2 linked regions of the Hymenobacter swuensis DY53 genome follow. The protein of the gene in region 2 interacts with the protein of the main gene of each other region in a pairwise test. Links are inferred from orthologs where the notes say so. Each region holds a gene or a part of one and is shown on either strand. Other genes may lie near its edges. The genes, in order: rpe and eno.

Region 1 (16,068 bases), 1.6 Mb from region 2 along the record:
AGTAGGTCCATGCTGATGCGCACGTGCGTATGGAAAAACCGCTGTTGATAAAACGTCGATTTTCCGGTAGCCTGGATTCCGCAGAACAGCACGAGCTGCATGGTAGCTTGACGTTGAGAAATTATGCGTTGAACTCCCGCAGAGCCTGAAGCAGCAGCTCGTTCTCGGCGGGGGTGCCTACGGTGAGGCGGAGCGTGCCGGCGCAGCCGGGCTGGGTAGTGCGGTTGCGCACGATGATGCCCCGGGCTACCAGGAAATCGTACACGGCCGTGGCATCGGGGTGGAAACGGACCAGCAGGAAGTTGGCATCCGAGGGGAACACCTCCGCCACGATAGGCAGCGCGGGCAGGCGCTCGGCCAGCCAGTCGCGACCTACCAGCAGCTGCTGGCGTAGCGACTCGAACCGGTCGGCGTCGCGCAGGGCCTGCAGGGCGAAACGCTGCGTAGCTTCCGACACGTTGTAGGGCGGCTTGATTTTGTTGAGGTAGCCGATGATTTCCGGCGAGGCGAAGGCCATGCCCAGGCGCAGGCCGGCCAGACCCCAAGCCTTCGAGAAGGTTTGCAGCACCACCAAGTTCGGGAATTCGGCCAGACGGGTGGTCCAGCTGGGGGCTGCGGCGAAATCGGCGTAGGCCTCATCCACCACTACCAACCCGCGGAAACCGCGCAGAATTTCCTCCATGTACTCGGCGTGGAGCAGGTTACCGGTAGGGTTATTGGGCGAGCAGAGCCACACGATTTTGGCATCCGAAGCCAGCACGCTGGCCACGATTTCGGGCGAGAGCTGGAAGTCGGGCGTCAACTGCAGGCGCTCCACGCGCACATCATTCAGGTTGGCGGCCACCTCGTACATGCCGTAGGTAGGCGGCAGGATGAGCAGACTATCCTGTCCGGGCACGCAGGTGAGGCGCACCAGCAGGTCGATGGCTTCATCGGAGCCGTTGCCGAGGAAAATCTGCTCGGGACGTACGGCTTTGAACTGGGCCAGCTCCTGCTTCACGGCGCGCTGCAACGGGTCGGGGTAGCGGTTGAACTGGTCGGGGCCGGCGCTGCCGAGGCTGTTCTCGTTGGCGTCGAGCATGACCTGGGCCTCGCCCTGAAATTCGTCGCGGGCCGACGAGTAGGGCTTCATATCCCGCAGGTTGGGGCGTACGAGGCTATCGAGGTTGAACATCGGTTGGTTTCTTATTGTCATCCTGAGCGGAGCAAAGGACCTTATCACGTCTGGGTTACTACCGAACATCTGGTTCTGGCGTGATAAGGTCCTTTGCTCCGCTCAGGATGACAGGTTATTTATATATATCTGTTTCTACTGCTCCCCGCCTGCCAGAGCCTCTAAGCGGAGGGTGACGGCGCGGGCGTGGGCGCGGAGGCCTTCGGCTTCGGCCATGGTTTCTACCACGGGGCCCACGTTCAGCAGGCCTTCGGGGGTGAGGCGCTGGAAGGTGATTTTCTTCAGGAACGAATCGAGCGACACACCGCTGTAGTTGCGGGCGTACCCGTTGGTGGGCAGCGTGTGATTGGTGCCCGAGGCGTAGTCGCCCACAGCTTCCGGGGTGAGGTGGCCCAGGAACACGGAGCCGGCGTTAGTAACGCCTTCGGCCAGCTGTTCAGGATTTTTTACGGCTAGAATCAGGTGCTCGGGGGCATACTGGTTCGAGAAGTACAGCATTTCCTCCGGCGTACGCAGCAGGATGGCGCGGCTCTCGGTGAGGGCCTGGGCGGCTACCTCGGCCCGGGGCAGCACCCGCAGCTGGCGTTCCACTTCGGCTTTGGTCTGCTCCAGCATCGACAGCGAATCCGACAGCAGAATCACCTGCGAGTCGGGGCCGTGCTCGGCCTGGCTGAGCAGGTCGGCGGCCACGAAGGCCGGCGTGGCCGATTCGTCGGCAATAACCAGCACCTCAGAGGGCCCAGCCGGCATATCAATGGCCACACCGTAGCGGGTAGCCAGTTGCTTGGCGGCCGTTACGTAGCGGTTGCCGGGGCCGAAAATCTTGTCCACGGCCGGCACCGAATCAGTTCCGCCGCTCAAGGCGGCCACGGCCTGCGCCCCGCCGGCTTTCACGATGATGGTAATACCCAGCAGCTGCGCCGTGAACAGGATGATGGGGTTCACCAAGCCGTCCTTCTGGGGCGGGGTGCAGAGCACGATTTCGGGGCAGCCGGCCAGCTTAGCCGGTACGCCCAGCATTAGCAAAGTGCTGAACAGCGGCGCCGAGCCACCCGGAATGTAGAGGCCCACGCGCTGCACAGGCACCGCCCGCCGCCAGCACGTTACGCCCGGCATGGTTTCCACGCGCTCCTCCTGCGGGATTTGCGCTTTGTGAAACCGCAGAATATTGGCGTGCGCCTGCCGAATAGCCGTTTGCAGCTCGGCCGGGACCTGTGCCGCGGCGGCGGCCAGTTCCTCGGGGCCCACGCGCAAACCGCCCGAGAGGTCGGCCCCGTCGAACTGGCGGGCGTAGTCAAGCAGGGCAGCGTCACCGCGCTGGCGCACGTCCTCGAAAATCTGCTGCACGCGCTGCTCCACGTCCTGGGCCTGCTGCTGGGCCGCCCGCTGCTGCAGCGCCGCCCACTCCGGCTGGGATGGATATTGGAAGATGTTCATGAGGTCGAATTGATGAATTGTTGTATGGTTAAATGGTTGCTCGTTCAAGGAGCCCTGGCACAATTCAACCATTTAACAATTCAGCCATTAAGCCATTCAACTAATCATTTTCTCAATCGGCAATACCAGAATGCCTTCGGCGCCGACGGCTTTGAGCTGGCTGGTGATGTGCCAGAAGTCGTCCTCGTTCACCACCGACTGCACCGATACCCAGCCTTCTTCGGCCAGCGGCGTAATGGTGGGCGACTTGATGCCAGGCAGCAGCTGCTTAACCGCATGCAGGGCCGCCACGGGGGCGTTGAGGATGATGTACTTGTTGCGGCGGGCGCGGCGCACGGCCTGCATCCGGAACTGCAGTTGCTCCAGCAGCTCCTTTTTCTCGGCGCTCAGGTTCTGGTTGGCGATGAGCACAGCCTCGGAGCGGAACACGGTTTCCACCTCGCGCAGGCCGTTGCCCAGCAGCGTGGAGCCGCTGCTCACAATATCACAGATGGCCTCGGCCAGCCCGATGCTGGGGGCAATTTCCACCGAACCACTGATGGTGTGCAGGTTGGCTTTGACGCCGCGCTCCATGAGATAGGCCCCCAGAATCTGCGGGTACGAGGTGGCAATGTTCACGCCCTGCAAATCCTGCACCGAGTCGTAAGCGGCGGCGCGGGGCACGGCCAGGCTCAGGCGGCACTTGCTGAAGCCCAGGCCTTCTACTTCCAGGGCGGGGAAACCGGCTTCCACCAGCACGTTCTGGCCCACGATGCCCAAGTCGGCCACGCCATCCTGCACGTAGCCGGGAATGTCGTCGTCGCGCAGGTAGAGGATTTCGAGGGGGAAGTTGGTGGCTTCGGTTTTGAGCTTGTAGGAAGCCGAGAGGAAGCTGATGCCGCACTCCCGAATCAGGTTCAGGGAGTCTTCGCTTAAGCGGCCCGATTTCTGGATGGCCAGACGGAGCATAGTGTTGGGAATTAGTAATTAAGAATTAGTAATTAAGAATTGACCGGTGTGGCCAAGCCTTAACTGTAATTCAGGAAGTGTGACTAGGGGGAGCGGACCTGGGCGTTGGGATGGGGCCATACTACGGCCGGGCCACCGGTTTTTCGGGAGGCCGGGGAACCAGATGCGGTTCGCCCAACAGGTCAATATGATGCGTTCATTCCTCTAGAAAGAGGAATGGTGCCCGTGGTGATGGTGATGCTTCGACTCAGACGCGCAGGGCCCGGCCAGGCGGCCCGCTACGGGGGCGGCCAGGTGGCTAGAGGGGCACAGGAAAAGCGCGGAGGATTGCATACGGGGCTTAGAGTAGCGGGGCAAAGGTAAGCGCGCCAACCAGAGATGAAAACTTTTTCGCAGAAATTTTACGCTAAAGCAGGACCTTTGCGTTTTCTGCAACCTGCTAACCGTATTTCTGGCACCATTGTTTCGGAGTGCCCTGCTCTGGCAAGGGTAGCCGCCCCGGTTACTTGCTTCACACCTACTGCTAAGTCCCTATGCTCAACGTCCGCTTATCGGTTCTTTACTGGGGATTGGGCCTGAGCCTGGCCTGTACCCCTCACCTACTACAGGCTCAAATCACGCCCGCTCCCAACCCGGCTCCGCTCCCTTCATCTCCGGTCGCGCCTACGCCCGCCCCGGTTTCTCCGACTACTTCACCGGTAGCGCCCACTACGCCTGCGCAACCGGCTGCTGCGCCAGCACCGGCCACGGCCGGCAGCACCGCACCCACCGGCATGGCAGCCCCGGCGGCTGGCGTACCCACCGTGCAGCTGCCCCTGCCCCAGGCCAGTCCGCGCGCCTTAGTTTCTCAGGGGTTCGGCCTGACCGAAGTCACAGTAGACTACCATGCCCCCGCCGTGCGTAACCGCACCGTGTGGGGCGGCCTAGTGCCTTATGACCAGGTCTGGCGGGCGGGAGCCAACGAAAACACGCTTATCCGTTTCTCCACGCCGGTGCTGCTGCGCGGCCAGTTGATTCCGGCCGGGCAGTATTCCTTCTACGTAGTGCCCCACCAAGACCGGGACTGGGAGCTGACCCTGAACCGGGTGACTACTCACTGGGGGGCCGAGGGCTACGACCAGCGCGAAGACATCATCCGGGTGCCGGTGATGCCCGAAACCGCGCCTTACCACGAAAACCTGCTTTATTGGTTTTCCGACATTAAGGCCACCGGCGCACACCTGAACCTGACCTGGGAAAAGCGCACCCTCACGCTGCCCATCGAAACGGAAGTGCACAAGCAGGTACTGGCCGGCATCGAGCAGGTACTGCAGCAGCAGCCCAACGACTGGCAGCTGCTGGCCCAGGCCGCCGATTACCTGGTGCAGAACAACATCCAGCCCGAGCGCGCCCTCACCTGGATAAATGAGTCGCTGAAGCTGCAGGACGCGGCCACCAATAACTGGATCAAAGCCCGCTTGCTGGCCCAGCAGCAGGATTTCGGCACCGCCATCGTGTATGCCCGCAAGGCCATCAAGCTCGGTGACAAGGAAGATACCGCCTTCAAAACCCAGCTCCCCACTATGCGCATCGCCCTTACTGAATGGCAGGCCAAAGCGTATTAATGTTTAAGTCAGAAAGTCAAAGCGCCTACGTCCCATCAGGAAGACGTGGGCGCTTTGACTTTTGACTTTCTCCCCTTGATTTCCCACATGGACGCTCTGCTTGCTCTTTGTCACGCCATCCACCCGCTTTCGGCCGGATTAGAACATGCCCTGCGCCAACAGGTGCGCCGCGAAACGGCCCTGGCCCGCTCTTATCTGCTGGAGCCGGGCCACACGGCGCAACGGCTGTATTTCGTGGAACAGGGGCTGGTGCGCGGCTTTTACCTGAAGGACGGCCGGGAAATCACCTCGTGGTTTATGCAGGAAGGCCACTTCGTCATTTCTATCCTGAGTTTCTTTTCCCGGCAGCCTTCCTACGAATACGTACAGCCCCTGACGGACTGCGTGCTCTGGTCACTGAGCCACGAGCACCTGCAACAGCTGTACCGGCAGTTTCCGGAGTTCAACTTCATCGGCCGCGTGCTCACGGAGCAGTACTACGTACTCAGCGAGCAACGGGCGCTGCACCTGCGCATGCTGCCCGCCGCCGAGCGGTATGAGTTGCTGTTGCGCGACTTCCCGGGCATTGTGCAGCGGGTGCCCCTCAAGCTGCTAGCCTCGCACCTAGGCCTCACCCCCGAAACGCTAAGCCGCCTGCGCGCCCGCCGTTCTTGACAAATATCAAGGGAAGTGAGTGCCGCCCGAGGGACTTTTGACGCATGGTTTCACCAAGCGCCAAAAGTCATGCGTACACCTCTTCTCCTATCCCTCCACGACAGTTCTTCCCTATTGCCCACGCTGGATTTCCCGCCCACGCTCGGCTATATTCTAGTGGTATTTGTTGGCTGCTTCGTGCTTGAACGGCTGATTCCGGGCTGGCCGCTACCCCGTATTTCTTCCTGGCCGCTACGCGTGCTGGCCATCAACGGGGCCCAATTGGGCGTGGTACTACTGGCCGGCGTGAGTTGGGAAAAATGGCTGTCGGAATATTCCGTGTTGCACCTTTCCCGGCATGTAGGCCCGGCAGCGGGCGGTCTGCTGGCTTATGTGGTAGCCACGTTTGTATTTTACTGGTGGCACCGGTGGCGGCATACCGTCGATTTCCTATGGCTGCACTTTCACCAGATTCATCACAGCCCCCGGCGCATTGAGGTGATTACCTCCTTTTACAAGCACCCGCTGGAAATGACGGTCAACTCCATTCTGGGCGGGTTGCTGGTCTTCACGCTGTTAGGTCTGAGTCCGGCGGCCGGGGCCGTATACACCCTTTGCACGGCCCTGGGCGAGTTTTTCTACCACACCAATGTACGTACTCCCCAGTGGGTCGGTTACCTGTTTCAGCGCCCTGAAATGCACCGCATTCACCACGAATACCAGAAACACAGTCACAACTACGGCGACTTACCGCTCTGGGACTGGCTGTTCGGCACGTACCATAACCCGCGTGAATTCCAGGCTACCTGCGGCTTCGACGCCGACAAGGAGGAACGACTACTTCCCATGCTGTGCTTCCGGGACGTACATGAAGAACTGAGCGAAAGCCAGAAGCAGACCGATAAATCAGCCCCAGAAATACCTTAAAACCGCGCAATAATGCGCAGGTTCACGAGGCGGCGCGAGAGAAAGTTAGGCACGGAATAGATGCGGCCGTTCAGGTCCTGAATGTAGTTGTAGCCAGCTAAATTATCCGCCCCGAGGATGTTGAGAATTTCCAGGCTCATCCACAGGGTTTTGAGCTGTACGGTGCGGCCATTGGCTTCTTCCACCGCCGTGCGCAGGCTCAGTACTTTGGTAAAACCCAAATCCACACGCTTATAGGAACGGGTGAGCTTGCTGGTACCCCGCAGATCGGGGGCATCTGGCGGACTGTACGGCAGGCCGGTCCCGAATACCAGGTTCACGTAGCCCTTCACCGAGGGGTTACCGGGCAGGTTATCCTGCAGAAACACCCCCAGGTTCAGCCGCTGGTCGGAGGGTCGGCGGATGTAGCCTTTCGGTTCCCGGCCGGTCACGTTGCCCTCCGCATCAAAGATGTTGAGGGAGTCGCCGGCCAGGTTTTCGCGGGTGGTGAGTACGCCCAGACTAAACCACGACTCAGTACCAGGAATGAACTCCCCGCTCACCCGCGCATCCACCCCGGCGGCATAGGCGCGGGCGTCGTTGTTGGCCTGGTAGCGCAGGCGCACGTTGTCGATGTCGTAGGGCACCACATCGGTGAGGTACTTGTAGTAGGCCTCGCCGGTGAAGCGAAATGGCCGGTCCCACTGAGTGAACCGCAACTCATTGCCCACAATTACATGCAAGGAGCGTTGGGCCCGCAGCGCCAAGTTCAGCGTGCCTTCTTGGTCCTGGGGGGCACCGGTCTGGTAGCGCAGCTCCCGGTAAAAGGGCGGCTGGTGGTACACGCCTACGGCCGCCTTCCAGGCTAGGCGCGGGTTGCGGGCGCTGGTGAAGGCATACTGCACCCGGGGGCTGAAAGTAGTTTGCCGGTTCACCGTCCAGTAGCTCACGCGCCCGCCATAGGTGAGCGTGCGCAAGGAATCAAACCGGATGGTGTGTTGCAGGTAGCCCTGGGTGCGGGTGCTTTCCAGGTTCAGGTTGGATACCAGCCGGGTGCGGCGCGCCTCCGGCACAAAATCGGCCGAATCCACGAAGCTGTACTCGTTTAGTTCGTCCTCAATCCGCTCTTGGCCCACTTTCAGGCCCCAGCGGACGGTGCTACGCTCGCCCGGCGTCCAGGTGCCACGGGTTTCCAGGGTGGCAATGCGGGCTGTGAGGTTGTTGCGCGAGTGCTGAAACCGGGAGCCTACCCCGCGCCGGTTCACGTCGTTCCCGAACTCAGTCGAGTTCTGGTCGCGGTTGATTTCAGCAATGCTGTAGGCAGCTTCCACGTCGCGGTACTCAAACTCACGCGAGTGTACCAGGCCGCCCAGCAGCTCCAGCCGCAGGTTGCGCAGTACATCGTGGCGCAGGTTCAGCCCGCCCTGGTACATATCATATTGCATCCGCTCCCGGCCCGCATACCCAACGTACAGGCGGGAAAGCTGGTTGGTGGCGGTACTGAACGTACTCTCCCCACTCTCCGGGTTAAAGCGAAAATCGTTGTGGGCAAAGGTGTTGAAGATGCCTAACGAAGTTCGCTCCAGGTTGTCCTTCGGCCCCAGATTCACCGTAATCAGGCTCTGCCCGTCGTAGAAAGTGGGGTTGTAGCCCCCCTGCTGCTGTTGCAGCGAGTTGAACACGTAAGTCGCATTCTTGTAGCGCACCCCGGCCAGATAATTTACCCGCCGGTTGGCCGAGGCCGCCTCGGCATGAGCCGTACCGCCCACCAGACTGGCCGTGGCTGAGCCGGCAAATGCCCCCGGCTGCTTGTAGGCAATATCCAGTACCGAGGACAGCTTGTCGCCATACTTTGGCTGCCAGCCTCCGGTCGAAAATTCAATTTTACTGACCAGATCGGGGTTGATGAAGCTCAAGCCTTCCTGGGCCGCCGCCGTCACCAGAAACGGCCGGTACACCTCAAAGCCGTTCACGTACACCAGGTTTTCCTCGTAGTTACCGCCCCGCACCGAGTAAGTGCTGGTCAACTCATTGGTGCTGGCTACGCCGGGTAGGGTTTTAAGGATGGCCGAGAAGTCGCCGAAGGGCGAAGGAATTTCCTTGGCCGTACGCGGCTCCAACTGCAGAATGCTCACCTGCTCGCGGGTATCGGTGGCGTCGGAGCGGCCCCGCACCGTCACGTTGCCCAGGGAGCGGCTGTCTTCCTGCATGGTGAGCGTCAGTTCCCGCTGGCTGTCGAGGTTCAGGGTAATTCGCTCGGTGCGGAAACCCAGCCGCCTGATGACCAGCACGGGAGCTTTGCTGCTCAGGGGCCGCACCACGCTGAGGGCAAAACGGCCCCGGTCGTCGGTACTGGTTCCGCCGGGCATACCCTCCACTCCTATGGCCACCTGCTCCAGCGGCTGGCCGGCTGCCGTGCGTACAGTGCCGGTAACCAGCACGCGGGCGGTTTGCCCAGCCTGGCCCATAGTATCCAGACTCACCAGCAAGGCCATGGCCGTAGCCACGGGCAGCGGCTGCAGCAGTAACCGCAGCCACAACGCTGGGTAAGCCGACTGAACGCGGAAACGTACTGGCATCCGCACGGCTTAGTTGAGGTCTTCCGGGATGGCTGGGGTGGCCAGTTGCTCGCGCATGCGGGCCAGGGTAGCCACCGGATCGGGGGAGCTGAACACGAAGGAACCGGCCACCAGTACATCGGCCCCGGCTTCCACCAGCGCCCCGGCGTTGTCGAGGGTTACGCCGCCGTCAATTTCAATGAGGGCCTCCGAGCCGCAGTCTACCAGCAGATCCTTCAGGGCAGCTACTTTGCGTAGCGTATTCGGAATGAAGGCCTGCCCGCCGAAACCCGGGTTTACCGACATAATGCACACCAAGTCCAGGTCGGCGGCAATGTCTTCGAGCAGATGCACGGGCGTGTGCGGGTTCAGGGCTACCCCGGCCCGGCAGCCCAGCTGCTTGATCTGCTGAATCACGCGGTGCAGGTGGGTGCAGGCCTCATAATGCACGGTGATGTTAGCCGCCCCGGCGTCGCGGAAGGCACTCAGGTAGTGCTGGGGCTCCTCAATCATCAGGTGCACATCAATGGGCTGCTTGGCATGGCGATGCACCGCCTGTAATACGGGAATGCCGAAGGAAATATTAGGCACGAACCGGCCGTCCATCACGTCAAAATGCAGCCAGTCGGCGGCGGAGCCAGCCAGACGCTCGATTTCAAATTGCAGGTTGCCAAAATCGGCGGCGAGAAGCGAAGGGGCCAGCAGCGGGGCCATACGACGGGTCGGATTCATACCGCGAAAGTAACTGAATAACGGAGGATAGCGTAGCACGGCGGCAGAATAGCCAGCCGGGTGGCCCGGCAGTTGTCGTTCGACTCAGGACCTCAACGCGCCTACCACGGCAGTTCGTACCGGCAGATGCAAAAAAACAGGCTGCTGCCCTAGGGCAATGGCCTGTTTTTTTATAGAAGTGAGAACTTATATGTGAGAATTGTACCGAGTAAGGCGTTGAGCGACGTCCTCTCAGTTCTTACTTCTCATATCTTGTTTCTCACTTGGTAGCCGGCTCCTTGTCCCAGGCGCGCCAGTCGAGCTTACCGTCCTCGGTTTTGCGCAGGAACACGGTTTTATCGTCGTCGGCGCGCTTGCCGAAGGTCACGTCGCCCCGGCAGTCCAGGCACTTGAGGCTGGTATATTTAAATTTATCCTGGGCCACGCGGGCGGTGAGGTCGAGGTTATCGGAGCCGCAGAGGCCGCACTTGGGCACATCCGGAAAGCTGAGCCGGTCATACTCGGCCACCACTTCATGGAAATTGGCGCCTTGCACCGTGAAGTGAAACTGCCGACGCCCGAGGCGCTTGGTGACCATCATTTGCAACATGGGAGAGAAAAGCTAAAAGTGAATAAAACGAAATCAGGGTTTCAGACGGACAACAAGAGCAGCCAGGAAATCATTGCCAATTTACTAATTTTATTTGCAATTATTCAGCCAATATAAGTAGCAAATCCCTCCCGCTACCTGTCTCAAGATACGCAACGGGTCGTTTCCACACATAAAAAAAGCAGACCTCACAGTCTGCTTTTTTTACGTTGCTTTCACCTACTTATCAGATCAGAGTTTCACAAACCGAACGGTGCGCTGCTCGCGCCGGTTGCTGACGGTACAGGTGTACACACCTTTGGTGAGCACACCCGGCTGCAGCCGCACGGCCGCGGCCGTAGTAGGGGCAATCTGTTGCTCGGAAACCAACGCCCCCCGGGCGTCGAAGATGCGTACCTGCAACGGCGTGGCCTGGAAGTCAACCGCCAGTTGCAGGTACAGTTCGTCGTCCTTGCTGGGATTGGGGTAGATGATCAGGTCCTGACGCGGGGCGGGCGGGGCAGCAGCCAGCGGCGTGCCGGGATTAGCCAGATTATATGCCCGCACGAAGTTGGGAATACCGTAGCCAATATCGTCGTTAGGGGTGGTGGCACGGGTACCGGAGCGTTGCAGGAAGCTGATGACCTGCTGGGCCGTGAGCGTGGGGTTGGCCTGCCAGAACCCGGCCACCAACCCCGCCAGCACCGGGCAGGAATACGATGTACCGTTGCCCCGGGTAACTACCCCGCCCGGCGACACAATAGCCGTCTGCACGCCCATTGCCGCCAGGTTGGGTTTAATTCGCCCATCGGCCGTGGGCCCGCGGGAGCTGAAGCCGGCCACCACGGCCAGCGAATCGGTAGCCCCTACTGTCAGGATGGAATCGGCGTCGGCGGGAGCCGTGATGTAGCGCCAAGAGCCGTTGCCCTCGTTGCCGGCCGAGCTGACCACCACCATGCCCACGCGGGCGGCTACCGTGGCGGCACGCGTAGAAATAGCCGTGCGCCCGTTCATGCTGGCGTAGCTATAATCAATAGAAGGGAAGTCGAAAGTGCTATAGCCCAGCGAGGAGCTAATCACGTCTACGCCCGCCGAATCGGCCTTTTCGGCCGCAATCAGCCAGTTGGCTTCCTCAATGGGATGCTCCGAGGATACGTCTTCGGTGATGAACAGCCGGAAGGTAGACTTGGGCGCGGTACCGATGTACAGTCCGGTTTCGTTACCGCCGATGGTGGACAAACAGTGCGTGCCGTGACTGTCGCGCAGGAATACGTTCGTGGACTTATCCACCACGTTGAACGTGCCAGCCAGCCGGTTTTCCTGGATGATGGAGCGGAAGGCCGAAGCCGAATTTACGCCCGGAAAGCCGCCATCGAACACGGCAATCTGCATGCCCTCGCCCCGGAAGCCGGCGTCGTGCATCTGTACGGCCCCTACCATCTGGGCCTGGGTGTAGGCTTTGCCGTACTGGCTGCGTGTGCCACGCTCCAGCGTCTGCGGATCGGTGGCATCCTCACCTTTGGGTTTACGGGTGCCGGGCAGGCCCCGGTTCAGCGTCTGGGCTGAGCGCACGCAGGGCAGCGCCTGCACCTGTTGCAGCGTGGCCGAGTCGCAGGCCACAATGGCCGCGTTGAACCAGCGCGACGTGTACCAGAGCTGCGCTCCGGCCACAGCCTTCACCTGCTGCACGTAAGCGGGCGAAACCGGCAAATCACGCGGAAGGATAGCAATGCTCTGCCGCTGCCGCCGCTGAATGGCGCGGGCGGAAAGGAAGGCTTGGGGGTTGGCGACGGTGTAGGGCGTACCGGCTTTATCTTTAAAATAAATCAGGTGCTTGCGCACCGTGCCGGTGGTTTTGGCAACCGGATCAGCCGGTGGTTGCTGCGGGCCCGAATCGGCCAGCAAAGGAAGCACGGCCGTCAGGCTCAGACCGGTAGTCAGGAAGAGGCGGGATAGAATCATTCGGAACGCGAATTGACGTGCCGGAAGATACAAACGAATCCGGCAAATACACCCGTTCTGGCATGAGGGGCCGAATCCTGCACGCGGCCGGACGCACAACGCCCCGGCAAAATGCAGTGTTGCGCCGGGGCGTTGCTGCTACCTAAGTTCAGCGGCTATTTTCCGCTTTCAATCAGCACCTCACTGCGCGACTGGCCCTGGTAGTTCAAGCTAGGGTTGCAGCCCAGGGCGCCGGTATTGTCGCAGTGGAAAAACCGGCGGCGCACCCGGTACACTGGGCCGGTACCTTTGGCGAAGGTGGTGCGCAGAATGGTGGTGTAGGCGGCATTGACCTCCACGGCCACATCGTTGATGGTCGTAACCGTGTTATCAAACGAATACACTTTGCCGCCGCGCGTGATGCTGAAAGGCTGGCCTACGTTGCGGTAAAAACGATTTTCGGCAATAATGGTATCCTGAGCGTTGAAGGCATTGATGTTCCAGACCTTGTCTTCCCGTACCGGAAATACCAGTTCCACGCTGCGGCGGTTGTTACGCTGTTCAGTAAGATGCTGCGCCCCCACCGTCACGGTCAGCACTGAATCCATGGCCCAGGCATCGGTGGCCGTAGCGCGGCGCGACCGAACGATGCGGTACACCGGCTGGCCGGTGGCATCGGGGCTGAGTTCAGCTTCTACCTGCTCCCGGAACTGAAAGCGGCTGGCCGTGGGCACGTTGTTGCGCCAGCTGGTATCGGCCACGTCATAGATGCGGTACGCCCCTACTTCCAGCGGATAGTACGCCGGGCCTTCGTTGGGCAGTACTTCCGTCTCGTTCTGGCAACCAGCTGCAGCTGCCAGCAACAGGCCCGGCATCAACCAGCCGGGTACTTTGCCCAACACGGAGGAATAAACTGAATAGCTCTTTTTCATAATAAGGGAAGTAGCGTCCTGAAAGTACTACAGGTTTGGGAAGAATTTATTGCTGCCTCAACGTACAAACGGCCCGGACAAGTGCCCGGGCCGCCGACTTATTCCGGCCGCTTAGCGCACGGCCACTGCCTCGGAAGGCTCCGGGATTTCGCCGATGGTATGGCGCTCAATCCAGCCACCGCCCAGCACGTCGTTGCCCTCGTAGAACACGGCGGCCTGACCCGGCGTCACGGCATGCACGGCTTCCTCAAAGTACACGTAGATTTTGTCGCCCTTCTGCTCTAGGAAGGCCGGGGAACCATCATGGTTGTAGCGAATTTTGGTGGTGCTGGGCACCAGGCCCCGGCCTTCCAAAGAGGCAAATTTGCCCATATTGAGCTTGCCCACCACGGTGCGAGTGCTAGCCAAGTCATCGAAATTGCCGAGCACCACGCGGTTGGTTTCGGGGTCGATGGCCGTCACATAGGCCGGGAAGCCCAGGGCCACGCCCAGCCCCTTGCGCTGCCCGATGGTGTAGAACGGGTAGCCCTCGTGCTTGCCGATAACGGTGCCGTCGCGCAGCACAAACTCGCCGCCGGCCACGCGCTCCTCCAGACCCGGCACCCGGCGACGCAGGAAGCCACGGTAGTCGTTATCCGGAATAAAGCAGATTTCGTAGCTCTCGGGCTTGTTTACCAGCTCGGTGAAGCCCCGCTCCCGGGCAAAGTCGTAGATGGCCGTTTTGCGCAGCTGCCCCAGCGGGAACAGCGTGCGGGCCAGACTTTCCTGCGTGACGCCCCACAGCGCATAGCTCTGGTCCTTATTATCATCAAGGCCCTTGCTGATGACGTAGCGGCCGTTTTCCTCGCGCACCTGGGCGTAGTGGCCGGTGGCAATGAACTCGCAGCCGAGCTGGTCGGCGCGGCGCAGCAGCGCGTCCCATTTGATGTGGGTGTTGCAGAGCACGCAGGGGTTGGGCGTGCGCCCGGCCAGGTATTCCTCGGTGAAATTGCTGATGACAAAGTCACCGAATTCGTCGCGGATGTCGATGATGTAATGCGGGAAGCCCAGTTCCACGGCAATCTGGCGGGCGTCGTTGATGCTGTCGAGGGAGCAGCAGCCGGTTTCCTTCTTGCTGCCGCCCGCCGAGGCGTAATCCCAGGTTTTCATGGTCATCCCGACCACTTCGTACCCCTGCTCGTGGAGCATCACGGCTGCCACGGAGCTGTCGATGCCGCCGCTCATAGCGACGAGCACCCGTCCTTTCGTTGTATTCATACGTGAATCAAATTGCGCCCGAAGCGTGAAAGGTTCCGGCCGAAGCCGCAAAGATACGGGGTTGAATTTTGAATGATGAGGGCTGTCGTCCTGAGCAGCGCGGAGGACCTTACTTATACCTCGTTCAGAGGCAAGCAGGTCCTTCGCGCTGCTCAGGATGACACAACAGTCAACTATCAACATATTTCCTCCGAATATTGCAGGCGCAACGCCGACGGCGAAGCGGCGTTTTTTTGCCTGTCATCCTCATATGCCTTTTTTATGTCCTTACTAGTTCCCGTGATGGTGCGCGGCATCAATAACCTGTCCGACGCCCGGTACTGCGCCGGGATGGGGGCCGACTCCCTCACCTTCCGCCTCGACCCGGCCTTTGCTGATTACCTCACGCCCGAGGCCGTGCAGGAACTCAGTGGCTGGGTAGCCGGCGTGCAGCTCATCGGCGAGTTCGATACGCTGCCGATGGAGGAAATCAACACGCTGGTGCAAAAGTGCGGGTTGCACGCGGTGCTGCTGCACCGCCGCCGCCCCGCCGACGAGCTGGCCCAGCTAACGGTGCCGGCCCTCAAGCTCACGCCCTGGGTACAGGATATGATGCCGGAAGATGTGGATTTGCGCTTCCGCGAGCAGGCCCCACACTACCTGGGTTTCGTACTGGCCACACCGCCTTCGCCCCTGCCCAACGCCGCCGAACTACTACGCCTCACTGAGCAGGCCCGCACCTATCCGGTCTGGCTCGGGGCCGGTTTTTCCCCTGATAACCTGCGCGGCTTCGTGGAAAAAGTGCGCCCCGCTGGCATCGTGCTACAAGGCGGCGACGAAATCAAGCCTGGCCTGCGTGATTTTGACGAGATGGAAGCAGTATTTGAGCAGTTGGAAGAAGAATAAGCACTCCACTACCCCCAAAACAGCGCAGCCCCGAGAGTGTACTTTCGGGGCTGCGCTGTTTTCAGGCGTCAGGCCATCACCGTCAGCAGCGAGTAGATGGGCTGGGTGAGATTTGGCGGGCCCTGCAGTTGCAGGTATCGGGCGGCTTCGGCCGGGGGCAGACTTTTGGTGAACAGTCGCCAGGCTACGGACCCATCCAGCACAATACTGGCCGCTACCGGCCCCATATAGTCCTGGCCCAGCTCCCAGCCGGCCAGAGTACGCCGCAAAAACCACGCAGCGGCGGTAGGACCGGTAATCTGCACCCGCACCACCGTACCCGGTTCGGCGGCCACACTGCGGTAATGGTGGGGCAGCGCCTGCGCGCAGGTTTTCAGAAACGGCTCGTACAGCAACGGCTCCAGCAACGGCCCCTCCTGCCCCACGGCCTGCCGGATCTGCTGCTGGTGGTGCCATTTTTCAGTGTACTCACGGGCTATGTGGAAGTGGTTAG
Region 2 (5,157 bases):
TTGTAGTGTAGTCAGGCGCAGCTGAACTACCCGGTTACTGCACTACTATCCGCCGGACCATCTGCTGGCCTGCTCCTCCTACGTGCAGCAGGTATAGTCCGGACGGCATCTGCGTTGTTTCAATTCGAGCCCACGTTCCGCCCATCACTATCGAGGTACCGGTTACCGGCCTTCCCAACGCGTCCGTCAGCATGGCGGTCAGTGGTTGGGTTGCCCTAGGGTTGCTCAGTTTCACCAGTATAGGGGCTCCCCTCTCCACAGGATTCGGCTGTACCTCAATCCCGGTTGCGGAAGCGGCCAAACCAGTGGCGGTTACACTGCCCGTAACGCGTAGGGCTAATGCCCGAGAGTTGTTGTTCTCATTCGACTCAATAACCATATTCCGAGGGTCAATCATGACCACCAGATAGTAATTACCGGGGGCGGTAGTAAGTGGCACAGTAAGCACAGGAGCCGAAAAAATACTCCCCACGCCTGTTCCCCCACCAGTTACCCCTCCCAGACTACTGTTAGTCACGGTGCCCAGTAACACGTCACTGGCCGCCGAAAAAACGGTATCAACCGACAGATAAAAGCCGATTTCATGGGCAGCAGCGCCCACAGGTCCCCGGTTGTAGATAAAGGAAAACACCCCGGTGCTGCCACCGGCCGGCAGTGCACTGAACGACAGCGAAGGCCGCCATAACTCCAGATCCGGTAATGCCACCGTTCCGGTGGTAATAGTGAGCGGGAAGCTTACTACGTTGTTTGTCTCATCGGATTCCCGCTCGGCATTCAACGGATCAGCCACCAGCACCAACCGGTAAGAGCCGTCTGGTACCAGCGGGAAGCGGGCCGTAACCGCGCAGGTACCCGACTGCCCCGGAAACAACAGCGACTGGCACGTTGTCCCCAGAAAGGTATCGGTAGCATCCCACGTAGCATCTCCCGACAAATAGTAGCCAATGCAGTTGAACTGGGAGCCGTTTGTGCCCTGGTTTTTTATGTTGGCCGCCATGTAGGCAGTTCCTCCGGCCAGCACGGAGGTAGGAGTATCAAACGGGGCCACAACAACCAAATCGGGTTGGTTCTGGCCTTGCGCGGATACGGAAAGACAGCTCAAAATTGCCCAAAGAGTTAATAGCAGTATAGTTTTCATCATACGTTGCGTCAATGACCGTCTTGGATAGAACTACTTCTTTTCCGCTGGCACCAGCAGGAACACGTCTTCGCCGGGCCGCTTCATAATGTATTTCTCGCGGGCAAATTTCTCCAGCAACTCCGGACTGCTGAGCAGCTCGGCTCGGTCACTTTTCACCTTGTCAATTTCGCGCAGGTAGTACTGCTTATCGGTTTGCAGCTCCTGCCACTTGGCGTACATATCGTATTGCTTCACGAAGTCGTTGGCATCAAACAGGAACATCCACACCAGAAACGCTACTCCGGCTAGGAAGTAGAAGCTGCGCAGAAAGCGCGGAACCCGTTCAAATATTTCCAAAGCACTCATCACGATACAAGTAAGGCGGATGTTTTATGAGCCACATGCTGGTATTCAGAGTTGGGCTAAACAAATATCCGGCATTTTCCCCATTCCGGCTTCATCTGATTCCGGGCCCCTTCTACCACGAAAAACGGCACCGCCGCCCATAGGCAACGGTGCCGCTCAACAGAAATCCGGTCATTCCGGGAAATCCGTCTGAATCCGCGAATTACATTTTGCGGCCGGGGAAGTAGGCCACTTCGCCCAGTTCCTCCTCAATGCGGAGCAGTTGGTTGTACTTGGCCATCCGGTCGGAGCGCGAGGCCGAGCCGGTTTTGATCTGACCGGTGTTCAGGGCCACGGCCAGGTCGGCAATGGTGTTGTCCTCCGTCTCGCCCGAGCGGTGGCTCATGATGCTCTTGTAGCCATTGCGGCGGCCCAAGTTGATGGCATCAATCGTCTCCGACAGCGTACCAATCTGGTTAACCTTGATGAGGATGGCGTTGGCAATCTGCTCGTCAATGCCGCGCTGCAAGCGGTTTACGTTGGTCACGAACAGGTCGTCACCCACCAGCTGGGTGGTTGAGCCGATGCTGTCGGTGAGGGCCTTCCAGCCGCTCCAGTCGTCCTCATCCATACCATCCTCAATGCTGATGATGGGGTATTTCTTGGTCCAGTCGGTCCAGTACGATACCATTTCCGACGAGGTCAGCTTGTCGCCGGTGCTCTTCTTGAAGTGGTAATGACCATCGGAGTAGAACTCGGAAGCTGCCGCATCCATGGCAATCATTACGTCGTCGCCGGGCTTGTAGCCAGCCGTTTCAATGGCCTGCAGTACAATCTTGATAGCATCTTCGTTGCTCTTGATGTTGGGTGCAAAACCACCCTCGTCGCCCACGTTCGTGCTGAAGCCCTGCTTCTTGAGCACGTTTTTGAGGTGGTGGAAGATTTCCGTACCCCAGCGCAACGCCTCCGAGAACGAAGGAGCGCCCACTGGCATAATCATGAATTCCTGGAAGTCGATACTGTTATCGGCGTGTGAGCCACCGTTCAGGATGTTCATCATGGGCACGGGCAGCGTGGTGGCGTTTACGCCGCCCACGTAGCGGTACAACGGCATGCCGGCCTCGGCAGCAGCGGCGCGGGCAATGGCCAGCGAAGCCCCCAGGATGGCGTTGGCACCCAAGTTGGCCTTGTTAGGCGTACCGTCCAGCTCCAGCATGATCTTATCGAGCAGGCCCTGCTCGAACACCGAGAAGCCCACCAGCTCCTCGGCAATTTTGGTGTTCACGTTTTCCACCGCCTTCAGCACGCCTTTGCCCATGTACTTGGCTTTGTCGTCGTCGCGTAGCTCCACGGCTTCGTGTTTGCCGGTGCTGGCGCCCGAAGGCACAGCCGCGCGGCCCACGGTGCCGCTCTCGGTGGTCACGTCCACCTCAATGGTTGGGTTACCGCGCGAATCGAAAATTTGACGAGCGTGAATTTCGGTGATAATGCTCATGAGAGAAAAGTTGGTTGAGTAAGGAATACAACGCCGTGCGCCGCAGCGCCTGCGCCCACCGGGCCGAGTTACCGCGTTGCGGGAGCAAGGTACTCAATTGGTCGTTTTTGCCCAGTGCGAAATCCGGCAGTTGCCAAGCCAGCACCGAAAAAAGCGCATAGCGCACTATCCTTCCAGCCAGCGGCGGAATTCCGGGGTCTGGGCGGTACTGGTCAGCAGCGGCTTGCCAGGCAACCCGCGCAGCGTTACGGCCAGCCGGTTGTTGAAGTAGGCTTCGCTTTTCTCCACAAAAGCAATGTTTACCAGCTCCGAGCGGTTCAGCCGCCCAAAGCGGGTGGGGTCGAGCTGCCGCTCCAGCTCCGTGAGCGTGCCCTGCAACGGATAGCGCGCCCCGGCGCGGTCCACCGCGAATACCACACCTTCATCGGCCTGCATGTAGGCCACTTCCTCCACCGGCAGCACGTACAGGCCGTTGCGCATCCGCACCGAAAACCGCTGCTTGTACTGGGGCTGACTGTTTTGCCGTAGCGCCTGGCTTAGCTCGCGCAACACATCCGGTGTTAAAACCCGCGCGGGTTCTGGTACGGGGCGGCCCAGACTGGTTTTCAGACCGTGGTATTTAGCCAAAGCTTCCTGAAACTGCTCGTAGGTAAAGGGCTTGAGCAGGTAGGCAATGCCGTTACCGCGAAAGGCCGGTAGCAAAAACTGGTCGTAGGCGGTGGTGAAGATGATGGGACAGGTTACTTGAAACCGCTCGTACAACAGGAATACGTTGCCATCCAGCAATTCAATATCGGAGAAAATCAGGTCCGGCATGGAGTTGGTTTGCAGCCACGCCAGGGCTTTTTCCACGCTCCGCAGCACGGGCGGGGCAGCCCCGGTTGCCCCGCCGGCCTGCCGCAGAAACTCCACCGTCTGGCGCGCGGCCAGTTCCTCGTCTTCCAGAATCAGAATATTCATGCGTGTTTCCGTTAAACTGCCGGCCCAGTCTGCCCCAGCGGCACGACCGGAACCGTCACGGCAAAAAAGACGGGGCTCTGCGCTACCTCAATGCCGCAGCTAAACAGCAGGCGGTACCGCTCCCGCAGGTTATCCAGCCCCGTCCCCATCGACTCAACAGCCGTGAGCTTTGGCCGGCGGGGATGCGAAACCGTCAGGGCCACCGCTGTTACCGCAATGGTAATAACCAGCGGGTTTTCCTCGTCGCCGGCGTTGTGCTTGATGGCATTTTCCACCAGTAGCTGCAACGTACCCGGCACTACCAACAGCTGCCGCAAGCGGGCTGTGGGAGTTATTTCCTCCCGAAAGTCATACGCTGCCCCAAAGCGGTGCCGCAGCAGGTAGATGTACTCCTGCACAAACTGCAGCTCTTCACTCAGCGGCACCACGTCCTCCTCCTTATAGCGGATAAGAAAGCGGTAGAGCGAAGCGAAGCGGTTCAGAAACTCATGCGCCTCCGCCGGGTCGTGCTGAATCAGGCCGCGCAGCACATTGAGATTATTGAATAAAAAGTGCGGGTCGAGTTGCGCTTTCAGGTTACGCAGCTCACTTTCCGTCTGGGCTTGGCGGGTGCGCAGCAAGGTATGCTGCAGGTTCACATACCGTTTGCCGGTGAGCAGCACGGCCAATAGACCGTAGCTTTTGGCGTGGGCCACCGCCCCCAACACAATGCGCCCACCCGACAAGTCGATGCGGTGCCCCAGCAGACTCCCGTATAACAACAGATACAGTCCGCCACTCAGTAGCAACAGCACCGGCAGCTGCGCCAGCCCGCGCCACCAATTGCGGCTCAGAAACAGCGGCAGAAACCGCTCCACCAGCACGGCCACCATAGCGGTGTCCAGCAGTACTGTCACGGCCACTACCGGCAGCACCCGCCACCAGTCCCAGCCCGTATCCGCCACGTATTGCAGCAGCAACACCGGTGCTACCACGGCCCAGTAGCCGCCTACCAGCTTCTTATCGGAGCCGGTGGCCCACCGGCGCACCCCGGAAAGTCTCATAGTCACGTAGTCAATAGCGCATAAGATACCGGTTCCCGGGATGCCGCCCACTACGGTACCAGCGGCGTAAGAGCCGGCGAGTTACGCACCAGCACCAGATACTGCACGTACGCCGTGGCCGGCAAGTCGGCCCGGAACCGGATTTGCTGGCCCGCCGGTATGCCCGGCGCGTACGTCACCCGTATGGGTTGCCG

Evidence for each region.
Region 1: the proteins of eno (region 2) and rpe interact in binary tests that used the Escherichia coli proteins (3 or more experiments, as listed by UniProt). The link is inferred for Hymenobacter swuensis DY53 from one-to-one orthologs.

The regions. Positions count from the first base shown.
Region 1 is NZ_CP007145.1:2,462,488-2,478,555, reverse strand. The notes cover bases 8,133-11,099. They hold rpe (ribulose-phosphate 3-epimerase), read right to left. Parts: upstream 9,975-11,099; coding sequence 9,291-9,974; downstream 8,133-9,290. Other genes in these bases: HSW_RS11880 (S8 family serine peptidase), read right to left, coding at 10,813-11,099; HSW_RS11885 (hypothetical protein), read right to left, coding at 10,252-10,581; HSW_RS11895 (TonB-dependent receptor), read right to left, coding at 8,133-9,281. Also shown: HSW_RS11930 (AAA family ATPase), read right to left, coding at 1-101; hisC (histidinol-phosphate transaminase), read right to left, coding at 122-1,174; hisD (histidinol dehydrogenase), read right to left, coding at 1,310-2,611; hisG (ATP phosphoribosyltransferase), read right to left, coding at 2,708-3,559; HSW_RS11910 (DUF2911 domain-containing protein), read left to right, coding at 4,093-5,163; HSW_RS11905 (Crp/Fnr family transcriptional regulator), read left to right, coding at 5,251-5,817; HSW_RS11900 (sterol desaturase family protein), read left to right, coding at 5,887-6,723; more of HSW_RS11895, read right to left, coding at 6,720-8,132; more of HSW_RS11880, read right to left, coding at 11,100-12,522; HSW_RS11875 (hypothetical protein), read right to left, coding at 12,678-13,433; tRNA 2-thiouridine(34) synthase MnmA, read right to left, coding at 13,545-14,690; trpF (phosphoribosylanthranilate isomerase), read left to right, coding at 14,952-15,575; HSW_RS11860 (maleylpyruvate isomerase N-terminal domain-containing protein), read right to left, coding at 15,644-16,068. UniProt on the Escherichia coli protein: Catalyzes the reversible epimerization of D-ribulose 5-phosphate to D-xylulose 5-phosphate.
Region 2 is NZ_CP007145.1:4,028,794-4,033,950, forward strand. The notes cover bases 825-3,736. They hold eno (phosphopyruvate hydratase), read right to left. Parts: upstream 2,961-3,736; coding sequence 1,689-2,960; downstream 825-1,688. Other genes in these bases: HSW_RS18635 (CARDB domain-containing protein), read right to left, coding at 825-1,102; HSW_RS18640 (FtsB family cell division protein), read right to left, coding at 1,172-1,477; HSW_RS18650 (LytR/AlgR family response regulator transcription factor), read right to left, coding at 3,126-3,736. Also shown: more of HSW_RS18635, read right to left, coding at 35-824; more of HSW_RS18650, read right to left, coding at 3,737-3,920; HSW_RS23110 (sensor histidine kinase), read right to left, coding at 3,932-4,963; HSW_RS18660 (erythromycin esterase family protein), read right to left, coding at 5,014-5,157. UniProt on the Escherichia coli protein: Catalyzes the reversible conversion of 2-phosphoglycerate (2-PG) into phosphoenolpyruvate (PEP). It is essential for the degradation of carbohydrates via glycolysis.